3 regions of the Shewanella sp. NKUCC05_KAH genome follow, and region 2 is predicted to be linked to each of the others. Evidence: predicted binding sites of a transcription regulator. Region 2 holds the regulator's gene; each other region holds the start of a gene.

Region 1 (7,520 bases), on a different contig from region 2:
AAGTACATAATATTTTCCTTAATGATTCATATAACTCAAAACAGCATGGCAATGACAGAACTCGCTCGAAATATGTGTGGGGACACCTAAACTATCGGTACAAAATAATCTGTCTATGCCCGACTCTCGCAGTACCAACTCGCTGGCCTTATCTTCATAATGTGACACGATCAAAATAACGCTTTGGGCTCCCTTTTGCTTTAATTTGATGGCAAGTTCAATAAAGGTTCTGCCACCCGCGCAAATGTCGTCAACGATTAAGCAGGTTTTACCCGATAAGTCATCACAGAACACTTCGGTAGCGATAATATGGCCATTGACCACATCACGATGTTTATCGGCCCTGATCACCGGCATTCCCTGTAACGCTTTAGCTAAGCCGAATACTTTTTTATTCGCCCCCGCATCGGGCGAGACTAACACTAGCTCATCCGATAATTGGGCAGTGATAGCGGCGACAAAGCTGTGATTGTCTATAACCTGAACTCGGTCTAACAATGCGGCGGTGACATCGCTGTGAGGGTCAAATACAGTGACCGAAGCATATTGCTGCTGATTAATCAGGCTAGCATAGACTTTTACCGACAAGGCCTCACCGGCATTACACACCCTATCTTGGCGAGCGCCCGGCATATAAGGCAGTAGCAAATTAATTTGCTCGGCACCACTGCGACGTAATGCATCAGTTAACAACAAGAGCTGCATGATGGAATGATCGCCCCGATAACTGAAAAAGATCGTTACTCGTTTAGCAGGAGGAACAAGTATTTGAACATGATTCTCCCCCGCACCAAATTGAAATAAGCGGTAGTGAGTCTCATCGCTAGCTGCGGGTAACCGATAAAAATCGGCTTGCGAACATTGAGCGTGAGAAGCATCTTGAGACGTTTGAATACGTTGAGACGTTTGAATACGTTGAGACGCTTGAATACGTTGAGACATAGTAACCTCCTGTCTGTGGCAAGATTGCCGAAATTGACGGCGCCCTTGTTGTCTACATGAACAATAGTGTCTTAAAGACATTATTGTGTAAAGTTGATTTTTAGACTATTTCAGACGGAGCAACCTAAAATGTTATGCTTAAATGACATATAGTGTCCTTTAGACACTATAAATGGGCGCGACAACTAAGAAGCTACAATATGGGTATCGAGTAATATAAGAACCGGAGACATTAGGACAAAATCAGTAATTAAACAGTCTTTACTGATTCAAAGTCACCATGAATAAGGCATAACCAGTCGCCGTAACTCATATTGAGCAAGGCGAATATCTGGCCTAAATCCACATTCACTGTGATCAACATTCTAAATTTCTTAAGAAGCGATACGATGCGGTATTGGGTTTCAAGCGGTATAAATTAGCAGGACGACCACGTTCGGTGCGCTTTAATCCCGTATCGATCAATAAATCGGCCTGTTCAACCCGCCGACGAAAAGATTTACCTTGGATAGGCTTGCCCAGCAAAACCTCATGAACATGCTGCAGTTCTGGCAAGGTAAAAGGTTCAGACAGTGCAAATCCTGGCACTAAAGAATATAAGGCTTTTTGTGTTAAGCGTTCCCGCGCTTGCTCAATTAACTGCAGATGATCAAACGCCAAGGGCATCTGCAACACATCTGCTAATGGCCACCACTTAACATCACTCACTGAATCAATCTGGATTTGGCAAGCTTGATAACTCATCAAGGCGGTATAACACACAGTCACAGACCAGCCTCTTACATCGCGACCACGATTACCCACAGTGCATAGCTGCTCAATATAAGGTGGCACTACCGCGGTTTTCTCATGCAGTTTACGTAATACAGTTTGCTCAAGGGATTGGTCGCAATTTTCATCGATAAACCCTCCAGGTAATCCCCATAAACCTAAAAATGGATGATTTGAGCGTTGTACTAAGAGTACTTTAAGTTGCTGATCGTGATAGGTAAACAATACGGCATCCACTGTCAGTAGCTGAGCCTTAAAAACCTTAGGATCGTAATTGGCGAGATATTCCGCTTCAGTCATTGATATTTCTCATCGTTCCAAATCATCAGCTTAACTTAGCATTACACAGCTTCAAACATATTATGTCTTAGCGTCACTAAGTCAATGATCAGAGGCACAGGATGAGCCACTTTGCCCAAATTTACGCTGATAACGTGGCAACATGGTCTCGTTCCCGAGTAAGCCACCTTGGTGGATATACATCACAGGACCTGGTTCACTACGTTGTAAATAATCTTCAAGCACAATAAAACCTAAGGGATCGTAGAGTACTTCAAACTGCACGCCTGAGGCGCAGACCCGCTGCCACATGGCATAAAATTCCGGATAAAGTTTACCAAAATGATATTTCTTGCCGACATTAACAATCTGTGGATGCTCACTGGTATTGGTATTAAGCAACGAAAATTGCAAGCGCAAATAATCATCGCCCCCCACCACGGCGCAAGTCACGACGCGAATAGCCGTTTGCTGACGGATAAAATACTGATTTAAAAATAACGCTGTCGTTCCCGTCCCCGAAGGTAAAAATACCGTTAAATCAACCAATCCATTCGCCTTCGCAAACTGTACTATCTCTTGCGCCAATCTATTTATCCCGTATTCGGCGTAAGCACAGCGCCCCCCCTCTGGAATAAAAAGCGCCGTCGGCTCATTCACGAGTACTTGAGCCTCTATATAATCAGGGCAACTCAGTCGCACATCGCCCACTTGCGCAGTAGGCTCAGGACTAGCCTTAAGATTTGATAAAACGTGAGGTTCAGATTGCGACTGAGTGCACGCCTGCTTTTGTGCTATTAACACACTTAAATCGATAATATTAGCGCCATTCGCTAAAGCGGCAGCGTAATTGCCCGTAGGATGTTTAACCACTTGACTGGCAATATGATCTACATAAAAATCACATTGCCAGCCTTTCATCTTCGCTAATGTTGACAATGAATACAGTGAGTTAGCCAATGGCGAGCCGTGACCTATCACCTTGCTGATGCCTGCAAACTCATGATCTAAAAAATAGCCGAATTTGCGAGCTTTATTGCCACTAAACGCCGGATGCAGTAAATCATCACGTTTTAGGAATATGTCTCTGCCAGCAAAGGCAAATGTATCGACAGGGGAATTTGCAAACATCAAGCTACTCAAACGATTAAATTCTCTGGTTTTTAAACCAGTTAAGGGAAGGCTAGTGTAACTCCGCCCTTCCTGTTACGCCCTTAAGAAATTATCAATTTGGCGAAAAACTAGTGAAAATGACACATGAATCTCGAATACATATAATTAACCAATTGATTATGAACAATTTAAATAGTTGGCATAGTTATCGCTTAGACATTGACATATATTCAATTTATCGAAGCTAACGATAAAGGCTAACAGGGTAAACATAAGGAGCTTTCAATGGCTGTATTACGCTTAATATTCAACATAGCTTGGTTTGTACTCGGCGGATTTGTGATGGGACTCGCTTGGTGGCTCGCAGGTATCCTGTGTTTTATCAGTATCATTGGTATTCCCTTCGGCCGCGCCTGTTTTGTTATCGGCGAAATGACCTTTTGGCCCTTCGGCCAAGAACAAATGAACCGTCGCCACTTAACTGGACGTGAAGACTTGGGCACAGGTGCATTAGGCATGGTAGGAAATATCATTTGGTTCTTACTGTTTGGGATCTGGTTAGCCATAGGGCATTTGGTCCACGCCTTAGCTTGTTTTGTGACGATTATCGGTATTCCCTTTGGGATACAGCATCTTAAGTTGGCTTTACTCAGCCTCACACCGATAGGCCAAACCGTAGTGGCTAAAGCTTAATAAGACAATGCGTTAACTGCGCTATTCACTCTCGATTATTTGGTTTCAAGAGTGGATAGCGCTTTGTCATCCCATACAGTAAATATCGCTTCGTTTAAGGCTATTTCTTCCTCCAATAAATCGTTGCAATCATATTGAGTATTGGCAGGCTCACTATCCACAGAAAACTGCACTTGCGGCTTAGTCGCCCCCACAATGTCCAACAGATAATGCGCCAGTTTTGCGGGTGCATCTATAGCTGCATCGTGACCGCAATACGCGAGTACAATCAAATCGGTGTAAAAATGCCGTGCTAGCGCCTTACTCGATGCCATACTCACCAGCGCATCACGGTCACCGCAGAGCACAGTTATCGGTACTTCCACTGTCAATGGACATTGGTATTGAAAAGCCGCCCAAAGTTGTCGCCCTACATTGCGTCTACTTGGTGTGGTATCGCGGCGAAACTCACTCCACTTGACAATTAAATCTCGGTCTCGCCGATGACGAAAACTGGTTAAACGCACTATAGTCGACTCGATTGGATGTAAAGCGTTACCCCGAGCCCGCATGAAAAAAGCCTTCAATGCATTCAGCGGATTAAATCTTTGATACCAATACGATAAATTCGCCGCACTGCTGTTTAATACAAAGGCATGTCTTATCTGCCAAGGTCGCTGGCATGCCATTTCCAACGCCAACATACCGCCCATAGACAAGCCGAGGAGATAAATAGTCTCCCCTTCCTGTACCTGCTCATCCAATTGCTGCCACACGGCATAGGCATAATCAGCAATCTTAAGCGGACTTAATTCGTGGGATAGCGTCCCATTGCCCGGAAGATCCGGTGTCAGCACTCGCAATCCCTTTTGTCGCAGACGCTGATCGAAACCATTCCAATGGCGCTGATCACGCATTAATCCCCTTAATAACACCCAAGTGGTCATGACTGAGACTCCCGATACCAATAATGCCGCGCACGCTCTGTCAGCTCAGTCAAACGTTCAGGTGTTAACTGCTCTAACGATTGGGCATAGGCCGCTTCCATCATAAATTGCATGAGTACTGTATGCCTGCGTAAAATCCTGTGGTGACGATGTGTTTTTTGTGGATTAAAAAAGCCAGCAAAATTAAATATTTGTCTAGGATTCTTCTTTATCCATGCCCAAGATCCCATCTCTAATGTCAAAGGTAAAAATGGCACCTGAGCAGAAGGATCAGCCACTTGGTGCTGGCGATAGAGATAATCCCAAATATCACCATGAGTGCGATAAAACTGGCTCTGCGGCGCGAGTCGATAATGGCCGTGATGGGGATAACTCTGTTCAAACAATTGTTTTAGATGAAAAATATAATTGGCATTTTCGAAGGCGGTACGGGTATGGGCGTAGGGGAACCAGATATGATCACTCAAACCAAATCCCGAGTGGGCATCGAGCGAAATCAAACTTGTGCTGCGACTCAACAGTTGTTGTACATAGGCAACTAAGCCCGCAGTTTCCAGCTCCATTCCCCCAATACCGCGATACCAGGGCAGCCGTGACGATATACGCTGTCCTCCCACCATAAAGGACACTTTTTCACGGGATTCTATTGGAGCGTTACGCATCAAATCTACTTGATTACCATTGCCCCGCGTTCCCATGAATAACCCAACAGGATTCACTACAGGTACAAAAGCTAACCGCAGGCCCGTTAGCATCTGTTGTAGGTGTTTATCCCAAACAAGCCGCTGCAATAAACTGTTTAACAATGCCAAAATAACTTGAGATCCAATACGTTCAACCCCATGCACGCCACCCACAAAGAGCACTGTCGGACAAGGCGTATCTGTACCACCTAACTCAACACTGTAAAGGGGGAAATGCTCTTGGCGGAATGGAATGTCGGCAAGGATCTGATAATCTAACTTAAGATGATGAGTATCAATGAGTTGCTGCAGCGTATCTAACTCAAATGGAAGCTCAAAAGGAAGTTTCTTCATGTCACCTTAATCAATAAAATGAGAGAACAACTCATGCCGTTAAAGTGATACTAATAGTGAACAAAGACAAAATGATGACAAACTGCATATCAGAAGTGACTTTACGGGGAAATAAGCGGAAAAATAGCGAGTAAAACAAAGAATAAACTATCCTAAAACCCTACATTAGTCTTCACGATAAAGTAGCTCTCCAATGATGGTTTCTACGTCAACCTGCGCTAAACCTTGGTCAACAATATCTCGCCAACGCCGTCCCTCTTCTGTATTACGAAACGCGATATAGAGCTGCTTATTCGCCAGAATTTGCCGATTGATTTGCAACTTTGTCGCCAGCGGCTGTAAGGGCTTTTGCTTGAGTAAATAGTGCAGAACGTTGACATCAATCACCGCGGCATCAATCCGACCTGCGGCAACTTTTTTAACATTATGCTCATCCGAAGTCACAGCTTCAGTCCGCTGTACACCGGAAACGATCATGCGATCTAAGGCCTGAGTATTCACATAATCTTTCACCACACCTAAGGTATAGCGATTAAGATCTTCAATATAATTCCAACTTACTGGATGGGACTTTTGCTCCACCAGCCCCAATGGGCTTTCGCCAATCGGTTTTGAAAAGATAAACTTTTCAGTCTCTACATAGTATTCAGGAAAATAGCCTATGTAGTCAGAGTTCGGCATAGTCGTAAGTTTGACAGCGCGGCTCCACGGATAGAAATCCACGTCTAATTGGTGTCCCATGACGTTCAACGCCGCCCGTACCACGGCAATACTGGCACCCTGCTCCATTAATTGCTCTCCTGAGTAAGGCGGCCAAAGTAAAGATGTGAGCATTAAGGTGTCCGCTTTAGCTTCGCTTAATCCCATAAAGGAAAGACAATACACAAGGAGCATTGAACGCCATCGAACCATTTAGTACTCCTTTGCCTGCATGGATTTACGACTACATCATCGACAACTTAACGCTTTCGTTTTTATCTGCCGAGATTTTATGACTGGTTAGATTTTATGACTAGTTTTAGTATAGCTATCAAGCCACAGCGGGGAAGTGAAGTTTTGTTACAATTAGAATAACGACATTAGCAGCGAAAGCTAACTCAAAGTGCAGCTTGACTTGATGATATGACTCGCCGACTTTTTCATTAGCCAATTAGCTTGTTCGTTTATCTGCTAACCGAAATAGCTAGACAGAATAAAATTCAAGCCGCATTGCGCGGCTTGGAAGTCAAATATCAATAGTATTAATCAACTCAAAGCCAAATGACTTAAGCATTAATATCTTCATATAACTCTTGATACATCAGCTCACGCATTTTGAATTTCTGAATTTTTCCCGTCACTGTCATTGGATACTGATCCACAAACTTGATGTAGCGCGGCACTTTAAAGTAGGCGAATTTCTCGGTGAGAAAATGACGAATATCAGCCTCTGTAATCGCGGCTCCTGAGCGGACTTTGATCCAAGCACACACTTCCTCGCCGTATTTATCGCTTTGAACGCCAAAGACCGCCGCATCCTGCACATCTTTATGGGTGTAAAGTTTCTCTTCAATCTCACGGGGATAAATATTCTCGCCGCCGCGAATAATCATATCTTTAATGCGCCCCACAATTTGCACATAACCTTGCTCATCCATTTGGCCAATATCGCCCGAATGTAGCCAGCCTTGACTGTCTATGGTTGCCGCCGTTTTATCAGGATCATTCCAATAACACTGCATAATGCAGTAACCGCGACTACAAACTTCACCGGGTTGAT
Region 2 (7,520 bases):
ATGAGGTGATCCTAGTCTTCCGAGACTGACCAATCGAAGAGCCGCAAATTGTACGTAATTGCGCTTTAACCTACAACCGAATCGACACTATCGCCCTGCGATACTTTCAATTTGCCTCATTTACAGCGAAAATGCGCCCTAAGTTTTCACTCTGCACAGGTAAAATGTTACTTAATGTTTTCAACCTGGTTGCAGAATTGGCAGTATTGGCTAATTCGTTCGCACTTAGCTCACTCTTTGCCCACTTTTATCGGGGAGAGTCGATACGCAATTGCGCAATAGAGGCATCCCATAGGGTAATACCCGCTGCGATATGGAATAAATCCATTGAAATAAACGACAAAGACGATGATATTGCTCAAGACCTTCTGCCGCTAAACACGTTATTGTGCGTGAATAGCTAACGCAGCTGAACTTGACGAGTCGGATCAATCGCTCTAGCCTGCCGCAATTGTTTTGCTGTTTTCGGTAATTAACCACAGCAAGACATAAGCTAAATTGTCTGAAAACAAACTAATACTTGGCAGAAAGCCTATTACATATCATCTTTATCGCGTACCAAATTGTGCTATTCCAATCCCATCAATGGGGCGACAAAGACAATGCAAAAAGAGAGATAGACATGGTAGACAAATCACAACTGCGCCAATGGGGTTGTAAAGTTATCGACATTGAAAAGTCAGCCCTAGACAATCTTTATCAATATGTTGATTCGGCTGAATTTGCAGAAGCTTGCGAGTTGATCCTCAACTGCACAGGCAAAGTGATTGTCATGGGAATGGGCAAATCGGGCCATATCGGCAATAAGATTTCTGCCACCCTCGCCAGCACAGGAACGCCCGCATTTTTTGTGCATCCGGGTGAAGCCAGCCACGGCGATCTGGGTGTATTAGCCGATAACGATGTGATTTTAGCGATTTCAAATTCCGGTGAGTCGAGCGAAATCCTCACCTTAATGCCGGTCATCCAACGTATGGGCGTGCCTGTTATTGCGGTAACGGGTAAACCCGAATCGAATATGGCGCGATTATCTAAAGTGCATTTATGTATTGAAGTCCCAGAAGAGGCTTGCCCACTTGGACTTGCCCCAACCTCAAGTACCACAGCAACCTTAGTGATGGGCGATGCCATCGCCATTGCGCTGCTGCAAGCTAAAGGCTTTACCCGTGATGATTTTGCTATGTCCCATCCTGGCGGTGCATTAGGACGTAAGTTGCTGTTAAAAGTCTGCGATGTCATGCATAGCGGTGATGACTTACCGCTCGTCAATCACGATATTTGCATCACAGAGGCTCTGTACGAAATCTCCAAGAAAGGCTTAGGCATGACGGCGATTATCGATGATCAGCGCAAGCTTGTTGGTATCTTCACCGATGGTGATTTACGCCGCGTTATTGATGCAGAAGTGAATTTACGCACGACGCCCATTGCCGATGTGATGACCCGTAACTGCGTCACGATCACGGATAATGTATTGGCCGCCCAAGCGCTGCAAGTGATGGACTCAAAAAACATCAACGGATTAATTGTTATTGATAAAGACCGCCATCCTATCGGCGCTCTTAACATGCTAGACATGGTTAAAGCAGGAGTCATTTAATGCCACAGCAAGGATTTTACGGCCCAATCAGTGATGATGTGTGGCAACGCGCGCAAAAGATTAAACTGTTAATCTGTGACGTCGATGGGGTGTTTTCCGACGGCCGTATTTACTTGAGCAATAGCGGCGAAGAGCTCAAAGCCTTCCATACCCGTGACGGTTATGGCGTGCGCTCACTCCTCACCAGCGGTTTCAACCTCGCCGTGATCACAGGACGTCAATCCAAAATCGTTGAAAACCGTATGACAGCCCTTGGTGTTACCCATATTTACCAAGGCGTAGACAATAAGTTCGAGCCCTATGAAGCATTGCTCGCACTTTATGGTGTCACCCCAGAAGAAGTGGCTTATATCGGTGATGATATTGTCGATCTCCCCGTGATGAATGTCGTCGGTTTAGCGGTCAGTGTTGCTGACGGCCACCCCTATGTACGCCAACACGCCCATTTTGTGACTACGCTCAATGGTGGCCACGGTGCACTGCGTGAACTCACAGATCTGTTACTCCTAAGTCAAAATAAATTCACTTCGGCCCATGGAATGAGTATATGAGTCGTGTGACACTCGCGATTATCGCTTTTTTTGGAACCGCACTAGCGCTTTACTGGCAGGTCCAGAACAAACACAGCGGTGATTCCGATAACAGAGTAAAAGATCAAAATACCCCAGATTTCATCGTTGAAGATCTGCGCAGTGTTGAGTTCAATGAGCAAGGACTAGTGAATAGCCGTGTGACGGCGAAACACATGGAACATTATGATTCAACGAATCAAACTTTCTTTACTCAACCTGTTTATCTTGTTTATCCAGACCAAGGTAAAGCACAATGGCAACTCAGGGCAGATCAGGGCAAGCTAAACAAGGAAACTGGCAAGGTTGTATTAGAAAATAATGTTATTATCGATGCCATTAGCCCAGAAGAACCGATTCAGACCTTGTCCACCAGTTATCTGGAACTCGATCTCAACACTATGATAATGACCTCTGACCGTACCATTTACGTCACAGGGAAAGATTTTAATATTCAAGGCCAAGGCCTTTATGCCGACCTCAACGCGCAAGAAGTGCAATTGACCAGTCAGGTAGTAGGAACATATGAAGCAAAATAACGTATTACTTGCCAGCCTAATGCTAATTATGAGCATGAGTGCTTTCGCGAAAGTGGGCGACTTAAAGCAAGAAGTCAAAATTAAAGCTGTGAGCCAAACTGCGGATATCAAAAACAACCAGATCATCTTCTTTGGTCCAGTTGAAGTTACCCAAGGCTCAATAAAAATCCAAGCAAATGAACTGCGTGCATTTTCCGCTGAAGGTGAAAATAGCAAAACTTTGGTCGCCACAGGCAACCCTGCTACGTATAGCCAGATATTAGACGATGGCCGTCCTGCATCGGCTAGCGCGAAAGAAATTCGTTACGATATGGCAAGCCGCACCTTAACTCTGAAAGGTATGGCGTCATTAGATCAAGCGGGTAGCCAAGTTACAGGCAATTTAATCCGCTATAACATGATTCAACAGAAATTGATGGCCGAGAGTACTGGCAGTGGTGACGATCGCGTGATCACTATTATTCAGCCAGAAAACTATCAAGATGATGCCAAATCAGATGCTCCAGCGGATAAACCTGTAAAAAAGCAGGACTCTAAATGACCCAAATCACCTTAAGAGCACAAAATCTGGCGAAAAGTTACAAGAGTCGCCAAGTGGTTAAAGACGTCAGTCTGACGGTAAAAACCGGTCAAGTCGTTGGCCTACTCGGTCCAAACGGTGCAGGTAAAACCACGACCTTTTACATGGTTGTCGGGCTAGTGAAGAGCGATAAGGGACATATCTTTATCGACGATGATGATTTAACCGCAGATCCTATGCATCTGCGTGCCCGCAAAGGCATAGGTTACTTACCGCAGGAAGCCAGTATCTTTCGTAAGCTAACTGTTCATGACAACATCATGGCCGTACTGCAAACTCGTAAAGAACTTAAAAACGAAGAACGAGAAGAAGAACTAGAACATCTGCTCGAAGAGTTTCATATCACCCACATCCGTGACAGCCAAGGCATGTCATTGTCGGGTGGCGAACGTCGTCGCGTCGAAATTGCGCGAGCTTTAGCCGCTAATCCTAAGTTCATTTTGCTCGATGAACCGTTTGCAGGCGTCGATCCTATTTCGGTTATCGACATCAAGAAGATTATCGAACAACTCAAAAGTCGCGGCCTTGGCGTACTGATCACAGACCATAATGTCCGCGAGACATTAGATGTATGTGAACATGCTTATATTGTGAGTCACGGAAACCTGATTGCCGAAGGAACTCCAGCAGAGATCTTAGACAATCAGCAAGTTAGGGCTGTGTACTTAGGTGAACAATTCAGGCTATAGTTAATCGAGCGAAGCCAATGGAGGCAATTTATACCGCCATTGGGCTTCACTCAAGATAATAATAAGCGACCTCATCCAACAATAATAACGTAGGGATCAGCGGTAACATGAAAGCGTCACTCCAGCTCAAACTGGGTCAACAGTTAACCATGACGCCACAACTACAACAGGCTATACGTCTGTTGCAACTGTCGTCATTAGAACTGCAGCAAGAGATCCAGCAAGCATTAGATTCTAATCCCCTTCTCGAGCTGGAAGAGGATCAATTCGACGCCACTAAAACCCCTGTAAACCAAACGCTATCCGATACGGATTTCAGTGAATCTAGCACTCTGCCACCAGAAAAAGACAGCTCCACCATAGACACGGCAGAGTCGCTAACCAAAGAATCCATGCCCGATGAGCTCCCCATGGACACCACATGGGATGAAGTGTTTACCGCCTCCCCAAACTCAGGCCCCGGCGGCAGTCGTGAAGACGATATGCCCTTCCAAGGCGAGACCAGTGAAGGTTTGTACGAACACTTAGAATGGCAAAAAAACCTCACGCCGTTTTCTGAAACCGATTTAGCCATTGCCACCGCCATTATTGATGCAATCGACGATCAGGGCTATCTCACCCAAAGCACTGAAGAAATTCTCGAAGCCATGGGCAATCCTGAAGTTGAGCTTGACGAAGTCGAAGCCGTACTCAAGCGCATTCAGCATTTTGATCCCATAGGCGTTGCCGCCCGCGATTTAAGTGAATGCCTGCTGATCCAACTGTCGCATTTCGCCGCTGATACTCCCAACCTAGAAAACGCCCGTATGCTGATCAAAGATCATTTAGATCTGATCGCCGCCCGTGATTTTAGGTTGTTGATGCGTAAGACTAAATTAAAAGAAGATGAATTAAGGGATGGTATAGCACTCATCCAAACCCTCAATCCTCGCCCAGGTTTGTTGATCACGCCCAATAATGACGAATACGTTATCCCAGATGTGTCTGTGTCGAAGAAAAATGGCCGCTGGGTCGTTGAGCTTAATCCTGACTGCATGCCCAAAATCAATGTAAATCAACATTATGCTTCTATGGCACGCAGCACAAAAAACCAAGCCGATAGCCAATTTATTCGCGGCCATCTGCAAGAGGCTAAATGGTTTATTAAGAGTCTAGAAAGCCGTAACGACACTTTGCTTAAAGTTGCTAATTGCATAGTGCAATATCAGCAAGGTTTCTTTGAGTATGGTGAAGAAGCCATGAAGCCTATGGTGCTTAACGATATTGCTGAAGCGGTAGAAATGCATGAGTCCACCATCTCACGGGTCACAACTCAAAAATACATGCATACCCCTAAGGGACTTTTTGAACTAAAATACTTCTTCTCTAGCCACGTCGGGACTGACGATGGTGGTGAGTGCTCATCCACAGCAATCAGAGCCTTTATAAAGAAACTGGTGGCAGCGGAAAACCAGAAAAAACCATTAAGCGATAGTAAGATGGCTCAACTTCTGGCAGAACAAGGGATCAACGTAGCCCGCAGAACCATTGCGAAGTACCGAGAGGCTATGCTTATTCCACCTTCTAATCAGCGTAAAAGTTTATAACCTACAGTGGATATCGGAGGACGTTTCTATGCAAATAAACCTAAGTGGGCACCATATCGAAATTACCGAATCGTTACGTGCATATGTAGAAGAAAAGTTTTCAAAACTTGAACGCCATTTCGAACAGATCAATAATGTGCACGTTGTGCTCAATGTTGAGAAAATGCAACAGATTGCCGAAGCGAGAATAAACCTCATAGGTGGTGAAGTTTTTGCTACTTCAGAGCATGCTGACATGTATGCCGCTATAGACGCCCTGATTGACAAGCTTGACCGTCAGGTTATTAAACACAAAGAGAAGTTAACAAAACACTAATAATGGAACTTTGTACCATACTGCGGCCGGAGTGCACTACCTGCGCCACTCCGGGCAGCAAGAAAAAGGTACTGGAACTCATCAGCGACTTAGTCGCTGCCCAGTACCCGACCCTCTCATCTCAAGAGATATTCGAAAGCCTAGTGGCGCGCGAAAAGATGGGGAGCACAGGTATAGGTAACGGCATCGCCATTCCACATGGTCGACTAGCCGATATAGATCAGCCCATTGCCATACTCATTAAGTGTGAAGAGCCGATAGCATTTGATGCTATCGATAAGCAACCTGTTGATATTTTATTTGCACTACTGGTGCCTGCAGACCAATGTCAGCAGCACTTAAGTACCTTGTCTTGCATGGCCGAAAAGCTGAGCGACAAGCAAATATTAAAGCAATTACGCAAGACGCATGATGAAACGGAACTCTATCAGGTAATCACTGGATGAAACTGGTCATAGTGTCGGGCCGCTCAGGCTCAGGCAAATCTGTCGCCCTTAGGGTACTCGAAGATCTCGGCTATTATTGTGTCGATAACCTTCCCTTGCCATTGATTGGCAGTTTGCTTGAGCAACTCAAAGGCAGTAACGATCTCGTCGCCATCAGTGTCGACGTGCGTAACATGCCTGAGCAGGATAAGGTCTTAGTAAAACAACTCGCTAGCCTACCTCCAGATACTGAGTTAACGAGCTTCTTCCTTAACTCCAGCGATAAAATTCTGCTCAAGCGTTACAGCGAAACCCGCCGTTTGCATCCTTTGTCGAAGAGCCGAGTCTCTTTGCAAGAAGCGATAAAGCTGGAGGGGAAACTGCTCGAGCCTATGTCAAAACTGGTCGATCACTACATAGATACGTCGAATTTGAATATCTATGATTTAAGCGACCAAGTCCGACAAATTCTCCTTGGTAGTGTCGATAAAGAACTCGTGATCAACTTCGAGTCCTTTGGCTTTAAGCACGGAATGCCCACCGAAGCCGACTTTATGTTCGATGTACGCTTTCTACCTAATCCCCACTGGGAGCTGGCGCTGCGGCCATTGACTGGTTTAGATGAACCCGTAGCTGAGTTCTTAAATCGCCAACCACTGGTCAATAAGTTCATCTGGCAAATCGAAAATTTACTGGAGACTTGGCTGCCGCACCTTGAGCGTAACAATCGCAGTTATTTAACTGTGGCCATTGGCTGCACAGGTGGACAGCACAGATCGGTTTACGTCGCAGAGCAATTGGCCAAACGCTTTAGTAACGGTAAACATAAAGTGTATGCCCGTCATCGAGAGCTCAACAATGCCAAAGCTTGAACGTCAGATAACTATCTGTAATAAGCTCGGTTTACATGCCCGTGCCGCCACTAAGTTGGTGGTACTGGCTTCCGAGTTTGATGCGACCATCACCTTAATCCAAGGCGATAAACAAGCATCGGCCGCCAGTGTGCTTGGCTTGCTGATGCTTGAAACTGGTATGGGTAAAACCATTAAGCTGATCGCCGAAGGCCCAGATGCAGAGCCGGCTCTCGATGCCATTTGTGCCTTAATCGACGCTAAGTTTGACGAAGCCTGTTAGTTTCACTTCACACTAAGCACTTCATCGTTAGTTTCACTTCATGTCTAGTTTAAAAAACTTGTCATTCAGACATGGCAAAACA
Region 3 (7,520 bases), on a different contig from region 2:
CCGATGTGCTGTAGCTTTTGCTCCAGACCTCTTCGCCACTGATCCCATGATAGAGGCTGAGTTTGAATTGAAATTGCCTTAGCGGAGCTTCATCCCAAAATCCTAAGAAGGTGGGTTGTACTGGCTCTATCGATATATCAATGATCTGCGGTTGAAGAATATATTGGCTGTCGGTAATTTCACTGAGCCAGCTTGGGAGTCGATAACCGCGAATATCCACTAGGTCTTGTTCAATATCGAGTCGCTCGTTAGCATGGATGTGACTAAAGCCAGTTGAAGAGTAATCTTCTATAGTGTTCCCTAACGCCTCTGAAATGACCTCTTCAAAGCCTGAAAGTTGTCCATATCTAAGCTGAGAACGATCTTTTATTTGTGTTTGAGGTATTAAAATAGCGGCCTTTAATTGGCCATTAGGACACTGTTGTGTTGGATCATCATTTAGATCGAGGCGTAGGGATACATATATTTTATTTCCCTGAATTTGTTCACTAACGAGTTGGATGTTTATGGCTTGGGCGTTGCGATTTATCGCAAAGTTATTTTGTGTGAGGTTACCATTAGAGGTTTGTTGCTCGCTGGATATTTGAATACCTGTGCTTAATGTCGCATAGCTAACAGCTTGATTAATCGCGTCTTCTCTTGCTTGAGCTGTATTACCATTGATAATAGTTGCTTCTCCGCTGGCTTCTATCCATTCGGCTCTGGTGGGCAAAGAAAGTAGTAAAAGGCTCAAAATGATGAGCGAAGCTGAACCTGGTATGTGCATCAATTCAATCCTTATCGCTAAGCTAATGGCGATATTACCAATCGAGCCAGTTTTCTGACTCTTAATCTAATATGGCAATAAAGCAAATTTCGTGCCTGAGTATGAGAACTTTTGATAAAGTTTCCATTGTTACAGTCGATATACTGCGTAATAGAAGAATATTGTCGGACTGAGGTTAATATTGGTCCGAAGATTGCTGGTTTTTGTTACTCATTAAAAATTTGAAGCTTAGAAAGTGAGTCACTTGACTGCCAATGCACCCATAGATGAGGTAAATCCAATGCTAAAGCGTGTGATTATTCCCTTAACATTGATAATGTTAGGTGGATGTGTAGCTAAACCGGTTACGCCGCCCAAACCGAGTTTAGTGGATGGCAATGGGTTGCCGCCAACGGCAGTGATTAACCATTTAGCACAGCGAATAGTGACTGAGCTCGTTAAGCAAAATGATGCTTTGCGTTCTGATCAACCTATCGTAGTTGCAACACCAGTATTAGTGGGCGATTTGAATGGCACTAATGCGTTAGCGCAACAGTTACAGCAAGGATTAATGACGTCGCTCCATAGCTTTCAGTTTAATGTGGTGGATTTAAACTTAGCTGATGGCTTGAGAGTCACATCTGACGGGGATTTTATTTTGACGAGAGATTGGCAAAAATTGTCGAAAGATCTTCCTGTTGAACATCTTGTCGTTTCGACTATGAGCGTAGTAACCAATGGTATGGCGATCAATACTCGGATTGTGAACATTAGTAACAATCGCGTGGTATCGGCATCTCAAACTTTTGTGACTCAAAAAGAGTTGGCAAACTACATGCAACCTTCGGAGCAAATTGTGTCACAAAATGGCATCTTATATCGTCAGGCGAGTCCAGGTATGAATGAAGTGCGTGTTTTAGGAGATGGAAAATGAAACGCTACCTTTTAGTTATTGTGGCGCTAATGCTAACTGGCTGCGCTGCTAAAGATAGATATGTGCAATGGGAAGATGTGCCGCCGCCGAGTTTTCCTAAGTTAACGGCTATAGGATATGCGCCCTTAGCGACTCAACCGGCTAAAGAGCAATCACAAAGAGTGTTGATGGCTATGCAGGCATCAAAAATTGTGGCTTATCGTGAATTAGCGGAACAAGTTTATGGGCAGAAAATAACGGCAAACAGCAGTGTCAGTGATTGGATGTTGACGGACGATAATGTCAAAGCGTCAGTTTCTGGCGTGATCCGCGGCGCACGAGTCGTTAAGAGTTATCCAGCAGGCGAGCATTATGTCACTGAGTTAGAACTTGATTTTTCACAGGTTTGGGCGCTTTATCAACAACAGAGCCGTCCACAACGAGTGAAGGAAGTGACGTATTTCTAGCGTTTTTGAGAGTATGTTCAACAGCATGTATTGAGCCGCGTATTTACGCGGCTTTTCTTTTTGTACAAGACATTAATATCTAATCAGAGCTTAGAAAAGGGAATGCTAAGTGGGAGTGATGCGCTTGTTAGGCCTTTAAATCATTGCCTAAACTTGAGATAGTCGAGGTCTTGCCTTTATCGTTATAGGTGAGGCTGGAGGCGTTTCTGCTGGCTTGTAAAGCTTGAGCAAAGCGATTTAAACTCGCTAAATTCATCTCAATTAAACTGGCATTTTGTTCGTTTAATTCTTTGCATTCAGTCAATGCGTCTTTGATCTCGGCCATTTTATGTACGAGTTCGACTTGCTGAGTGAGTAGCGATTTATCACTGTGTTTTGCTAGAATATCATCATTAGTCTTTAGTTCTTTCAGACATTGCGATTTTTCGTTAGCAAGGGAAAGCAGTAAATCGGCGTTTTGGTCAACCAAAGCGCCTTTTTCCTTGAGTATGATTTGCTTAAGAACAGCCAAATGGGCGTGTTGTAGATCTACCAGTTTAGCTATTTCAGTCATAGTTACTCTTTATTTAAGTCATTAAGTTCGGCTTCAAAACTTGCAATATTGGCAGCCAACTTTTCAGGGTCAATTTTATAGCGACCTTCGGCAATAGCTTGTTTGATTTCGGCTACTTTCTTTTGATCAACTTCAGGAAGGCTAGCCATTTTAGTCTGAGCTCCTTGAAGTTGTTGTGCCTGGGCCGTAATGACCACTGAATCGCTTCTCTGTGGTGTTGTCGATTTTGTAGCAACTTGAGCAGATTGATCGCTGCTCGTTTTCGTTGCGCCTGAACGAACTTGCGCAGTCGTTGCAGTGTTGAGTTTGCTAATATCAATTGCCATTTTAGGCTCCAGCGTCGTGTGTACGGGATTTCTTAACTGGGGTATCGGCAGCTTACAAAAAAGCTTTAGATTATTTTACATTCTTACTTCAACTTCGCCAATGCCTGTGACTATAGCATCTAGTTCTTTGTTTGAACTGCTATTTTTGACTCTGATCCGATCACCTTTATTGCCATCTTGTAGGGCTTCGCCCACTGTTTTGAGCTCGAATGAGCCAGAACGAACGTAGATAGATACCGAATCATTTTTACAAACGAAGCATAAGTTGTTGCTTAATATGGGATTATCTTTTGCTACTCGTCGTTTTACTCGCACGCCAGCCAATTTACTCGGGTCATCGAATTCGGCACCTCTCAAGCTATTTTGTTCAATGTAACGGACTTCTACTTGACTAGGAGAGATGAGTTCGCCTGGTGCTAAGATTTCGGTTGAGACAACAACGGGGAATAAGATATCCACCCGAACCGAGATATAGATTTGCCAAGGGTAAGCTAAGTCTTGCGTATCACAGCTGACTTTTAAGGTGTTATTACGGCTAATTTCCCTATCGCTAGCCAGTTCAACTTTCATTGGAGACGAACATTGTGACGGCAGCATTCTTGCGTCAACCATCTGTGGCGAAATATTTACTTTGGCATTTTCTGGAACAGATATTTTTTCTGAAATAAGCGCTTTAGCTAATTCTGAGATTGCCGATACGGTGGGGACAATAGGCTCTGCACTCGCAAAAGCGGGCATGAAGAGGGTGAAAAGACTAAAAAAACAGACTAAATTTACTTTCATAATGAAGAGACTAGCTTGTAACGCCAGAATGCACCTATACTTTTATTAAGTTCGAAGCTGACCACTGTAATAATAATTTGCATCACTGTCAGAAGATTGACTCAGTTTCGACTATGTTTATCGATAGATAAGACGTAAGCAATTAATATGCCTATACTCAACTGAGTTATAGGGCCGAACATAAACAGAACAACAAGGCAGAGTTATGTCGAGTATTCTTGATTCAGTCAACAAACGAACCCAGCTCGTTGGACAAAACCGTTTAGAATTGCTGCTTTTTAAATTAAACGGTCGTCAACGGTTTGGGATTAACGTGTTTAAGGTGAAAGAAGTACTGCAGTGTCCACCACTGACCACTTTGCCTAAACTTAATCCTTATGTGAAGGGTGTTGCTCATATTCGTGGAACAACCATTTCAGTGATTGATTTGAGTGCGGCAACAGGGGGAAAACCTTTAGCGAGCACTGAAAACTGTTTCATCATTATTTCTGAATATAACCGTAGTGTTCAAGGCTTCTTGGTCAGTTCTGTTGAGCGGATCATCAACATGAATTGGGAAGCGATTATGCCTCCGCCGCAAGGTGCTGGCCGTTATTCCTATCTGACAGCGGTGACTGAAATTGAAGGTGAATTAGTTGAAATTCTCGATGTGGAAAAAATCTTAGATGAGATTTCACCGGTTAAAACGGCTATCAGTGAAGAAGCCAATGAAAAACTGACCCTCGACAGAACTCAGCATTACCATATTATGGTTATTGATGATTCTGCCGTGGCGCGTAAACAAATTATTCGTTCACTCGAGTCATTGAATTTACAAATTGATACCGCAAAAGATGGTCGCGAAGCATTAGACAAGCTTAAAGAGATCGCCAAAGAGATGGATAATGTGGCCGATGAGATACCCCTCATCATCTCTGATATTGAGATGCCTGAAATGGATGGCTACACCCTGACAGCTGAAATCCGAGATGATCCTAAGCTTAAGCATATTAAAGTGGTACTGCATACTTCGTTAAGTGGTGTATTCAATCAGGCAATGGTTCAAAAAGTGGGGGCCAATGACTTTATCGCTAAGTTTAATCCTGACGAACTGGCCGCTGCTGTGAATAAGCATTTAAGTTTGTAATTGCTGTAGGTTAGTACCTAGATACGCTTTACGCTATAATCTCGACTTTATAACATGATGGTTTCGCACTGATTTTGGTGCTTGCTATAGGATTTAGGATGTGAATGTGCCAAATAAATCACTCGCTGAGGCTGAATATAATCAATTTAGGTTGTTCTTAGAGCAACACAGCGGCATCGTACTGGGTGAAAATAAGCAATATCTTGTGCGCAGTCGTCTTGCTCCTTTGATGGGCAAATATAACCTGCCATCCTTATCTGATGTGGTTAAGCATTCGATGAAGCCTACTGAGCGTGCGCTCAGAGCTGAAGTGATCGATGCTATGACGACCAATGAAACCCTTTGGTTCCGTGATCGTTATCCATTTGAGTTGTTGAATAATGTCCTACTACCTGAATACAGTCGTCTGGGGCGTCCGCTCAAAATTTGGTCTGCGGCTTGCTCGTCAGGCCAAGAGCCGTACTCATTGGCTATGACTATTCTTGAGTATCAACAGAAGAAGCCTGGTGCCTTGGCTGGTAGTGCTTCGATTCAAGCAACGGATCTATCTCCTTCCATGTTAGAACGCTGCAAAAATGCCGAGTACGATAGTTTGGCATTAGCGCGTGGTTTATCTGAAGAACGTAAGCGTCAGTTTTTTGATGCATTACCTTCAGGCAATATGAAGTTAAAGGATAATGTGAAGCGGTTGGTGAACTTTAGAGCGCATAATTTGCTTGAGAGTTATAGTCTGCTTGGCAAGTTCGACATTATCTTTTGCCGCAATGTGCTGATTTATTTTGCACCAGAGGCAAAGGCAAAAATTTTGCGGCAATTCGCTGCCGCTCTCAATCCCAAAGGGATTTTATTTCTCGGTGCATCAGAATCTATCGCTGGTTTAACGGACGAGTTTGATATGGTTCGTTGTAACCCTGGCATTTATTACCAGAAAAAGACTTAACTCAGCCGCTCTAAAGAAAATTACCGACAATTGTCGGTAATTTTTTACCCATCACTTGCTCATCCTTATTGTTATTCTCAAAATTTTCCTGATGTTGGCACATGAATTGCTTTATTTTCGTGAGAACACGAGGAGGCAATTTTATGGCGATCAATTTTGATAATGCACTGGGTGTGCATCAATACACTCTCGGTATTAGAGCGCAGCGGGCTGAAGTCATTTCAAGCAATATCGCTAACGCAGATACGCCACATTACAAAGCCCGCGATGTTGATTTTTCTGCGGCAATGCAAGCCGCTCGAGGCCAACAGCAGCAGCGAAATAGTCTTGAAATGCAAGAGCCAGATAAGCATTTTGGGCTTGCGGAGTTGACTGGGCAATTTGTTAAGTTCCGTGTGCCAAATCAACCCGATACCGGTGATGGTAATACTGTTGATATCCAACAGGAACAATCGGCATTCATGCAAAATGCACTTGAATATCAAATGTCGCTAGGTTTTTTAGACAGTAAGTTTAGTGGCATGAAGAAAGCGTTGAGAGGGGATTAATCATGAGTTTATTTAGCATATTTGATGTTGCTGGCTCGGGAATGTCTGCTCAATCGGTCAGGCTAAACACCACCGCGAGCAACATAGCCAACGCGGATTCCGTCTCGAGTAGTGTAGATAAGACCTATCGTTCCCGTCATCCCATTTTTGAAGCCGAAATGGCTAAAGCCCAAAGTCAGCAACAAGCTTCTCAAGGCGTTGCAGTAAAAGGCATTGTAGAAAGTGATAAACCACTACTGAAAGAATACTCGCCCGATCATCCTATGGCGGATGCGGACGGCTTTATTTATAAACCGAATGTTAATGTCATGGAAGAAATGGCAGATATGATTTCTGCTTCGCGCTCATATCAAATGAATGTTCAAGTCGCTGAAGCAGCTAAGTCTATGCTGCAACAAACACTTGGGATGGGTAAATAACATGTGTTACTTAGGAGGTAAGCTGTGAGCCTCATTAATCAAATTAACCAAGCGTCGGCGCAGACGGCTCAAAATAAGAGTCAGCCAAATGCCGTTACGACGAATTCATCAACCAGCTCAACGGGTAATCCGTTTCTTGATGGCATACGTTTGCCAAAAGAGTCAATAGTACCGGAAGCAAAAAGCCAGCAGTTAACTCAAGATGACTTTTTCTCGTTATTAAGCCAACAGTTATCGATGCAAGATCCCTTTAAGCCCGTCGACAACGACCAAATGATTGCGCAGATGGCATCATTCTCGACGGTTGATGGTATTACTAAGTTGAATAAGGAAATCGTTAATTTAAACGGTGTTATGACATCAAGCCAAGCATTACAGGCATCAGGACTTGTTGGTCGCAAGGTGTTGATCCCAACTGATACAGGTAACATTTCAGCTGAAAGCCCAACAATAAAAGGTGTGATTAGCACGCCAGCTAAAATTCCTGAAGTTACTGTACGTGTTGAGGATGAGAAAGGCCAAGTTGTGACCACCTTTAAAGTTGATGGCAGTAAGGGGGGCAATGTCGATGTTAACTGGGATGGCCTCGATAAAGACGGAAACCCTGTAACCGCAGGTAACTATACGATCAAGGCGAGTGGTTTAGTGGATGGGAAATCCCAAGAATTGCCAGTCTCGACCTATGCTCATGTGACCAGCG

Evidence for each region. The regulator sigma-54, encoded in region 2, starts transcription at its own class of promoters, with help from an activator protein. The targets are predictions, from matches to a motif close to GTTGGCACGNNNNTNGNNT.
Region 1: KO533_RS18770 (YccF domain-containing protein) is a predicted target of sigma-54. The motif match lies at 3,301-3,319, and genes of this name have one in related genera.
Region 3: flgA (flagellar basal body P-ring formation chaperone FlgA) is a predicted target of sigma-54. The motif match lies at 3,924-3,942, and genes of this name have one in related genera.

What each region holds. Positions count from the first base shown of each region.
Region 1 covers NZ_JAHKQZ010000023.1:55,205-62,724, reverse strand. Annotated here, with positions in the region: gene KO533_RS18790 (nicotinate phosphoribosyltransferase) at 1-8, opposite strand, end outside; gene prs (ribose-phosphate diphosphokinase) at 19-942, opposite strand; gene KO533_RS18780 (NUDIX domain-containing protein) at 1,300-2,013, opposite strand; gene KO533_RS18775 (pyridoxal-phosphate dependent enzyme) at 2,095-3,123, opposite strand; gene KO533_RS18770 (YccF domain-containing protein) at 3,391-3,798, shown strand; gene KO533_RS18765 (alpha/beta hydrolase) at 3,834-4,724, opposite strand; gene KO533_RS18760 (M14 family metallopeptidase) at 4,721-5,761, opposite strand; gene KO533_RS18755 (transporter substrate-binding domain-containing protein) at 5,927-6,673, opposite strand; gene KO533_RS18750 (AMP-binding protein) at 7,027-7,520, opposite strand, start outside.
Region 2 covers NZ_JAHKQZ010000030.1:11,517-19,036, reverse strand. Annotated here, with positions in the region: gene KO533_RS20870 (KpsF/GutQ family sugar-phosphate isomerase) at 623-1,600, shown strand; gene kdsC (3-deoxy-manno-octulosonate-8-phosphatase KdsC) at 1,600-2,151, shown strand; gene lptC (LPS export ABC transporter periplasmic protein LptC) at 2,148-2,708, shown strand; gene lptA (lipopolysaccharide transport periplasmic protein LptA) at 2,695-3,249, shown strand; gene lptB (LPS export ABC transporter ATP-binding protein) at 3,246-3,977, shown strand; gene KO533_RS20845 (RNA polymerase factor sigma-54) at 4,085-5,563, shown strand; gene hpf (ribosome hibernation promoting factor) at 5,592-5,879, shown strand; gene ptsN (PTS IIA-like nitrogen regulatory protein PtsN) at 5,882-6,325, shown strand; gene rapZ (RNase adapter RapZ) at 6,322-7,176, shown strand; gene KO533_RS20825 (HPr family phosphocarrier protein) at 7,163-7,438, shown strand.
Region 3 covers NZ_JAHKQZ010000005.1:152,468-159,987, reverse strand. Annotated here, with positions in the region: gene KO533_RS06940 (flagellar assembly protein FlgT) at 1-766, opposite strand, end outside; gene KO533_RS06935 (FlgO family outer membrane protein) at 1,047-1,679, shown strand; gene KO533_RS06930 (LPP20 family lipoprotein) at 1,676-2,125, shown strand; gene KO533_RS06925 (flagellar protein FlgN) at 2,253-2,678, opposite strand; gene flgM (flagellar biosynthesis anti-sigma factor FlgM) at 2,681-3,004, opposite strand; gene flgA (flagellar basal body P-ring formation chaperone FlgA) at 3,080-3,787, opposite strand; gene KO533_RS06910 (chemotaxis protein CheV) at 3,993-4,913, shown strand; gene KO533_RS06905 (protein-glutamate O-methyltransferase CheR) at 5,014-5,853, shown strand; gene flgB (flagellar basal body rod protein FlgB) at 5,997-6,401, shown strand; gene flgC (flagellar basal body rod protein FlgC) at 6,404-6,820, shown strand; gene flgD (flagellar hook assembly protein FlgD) at 6,845-7,520, shown strand, end outside.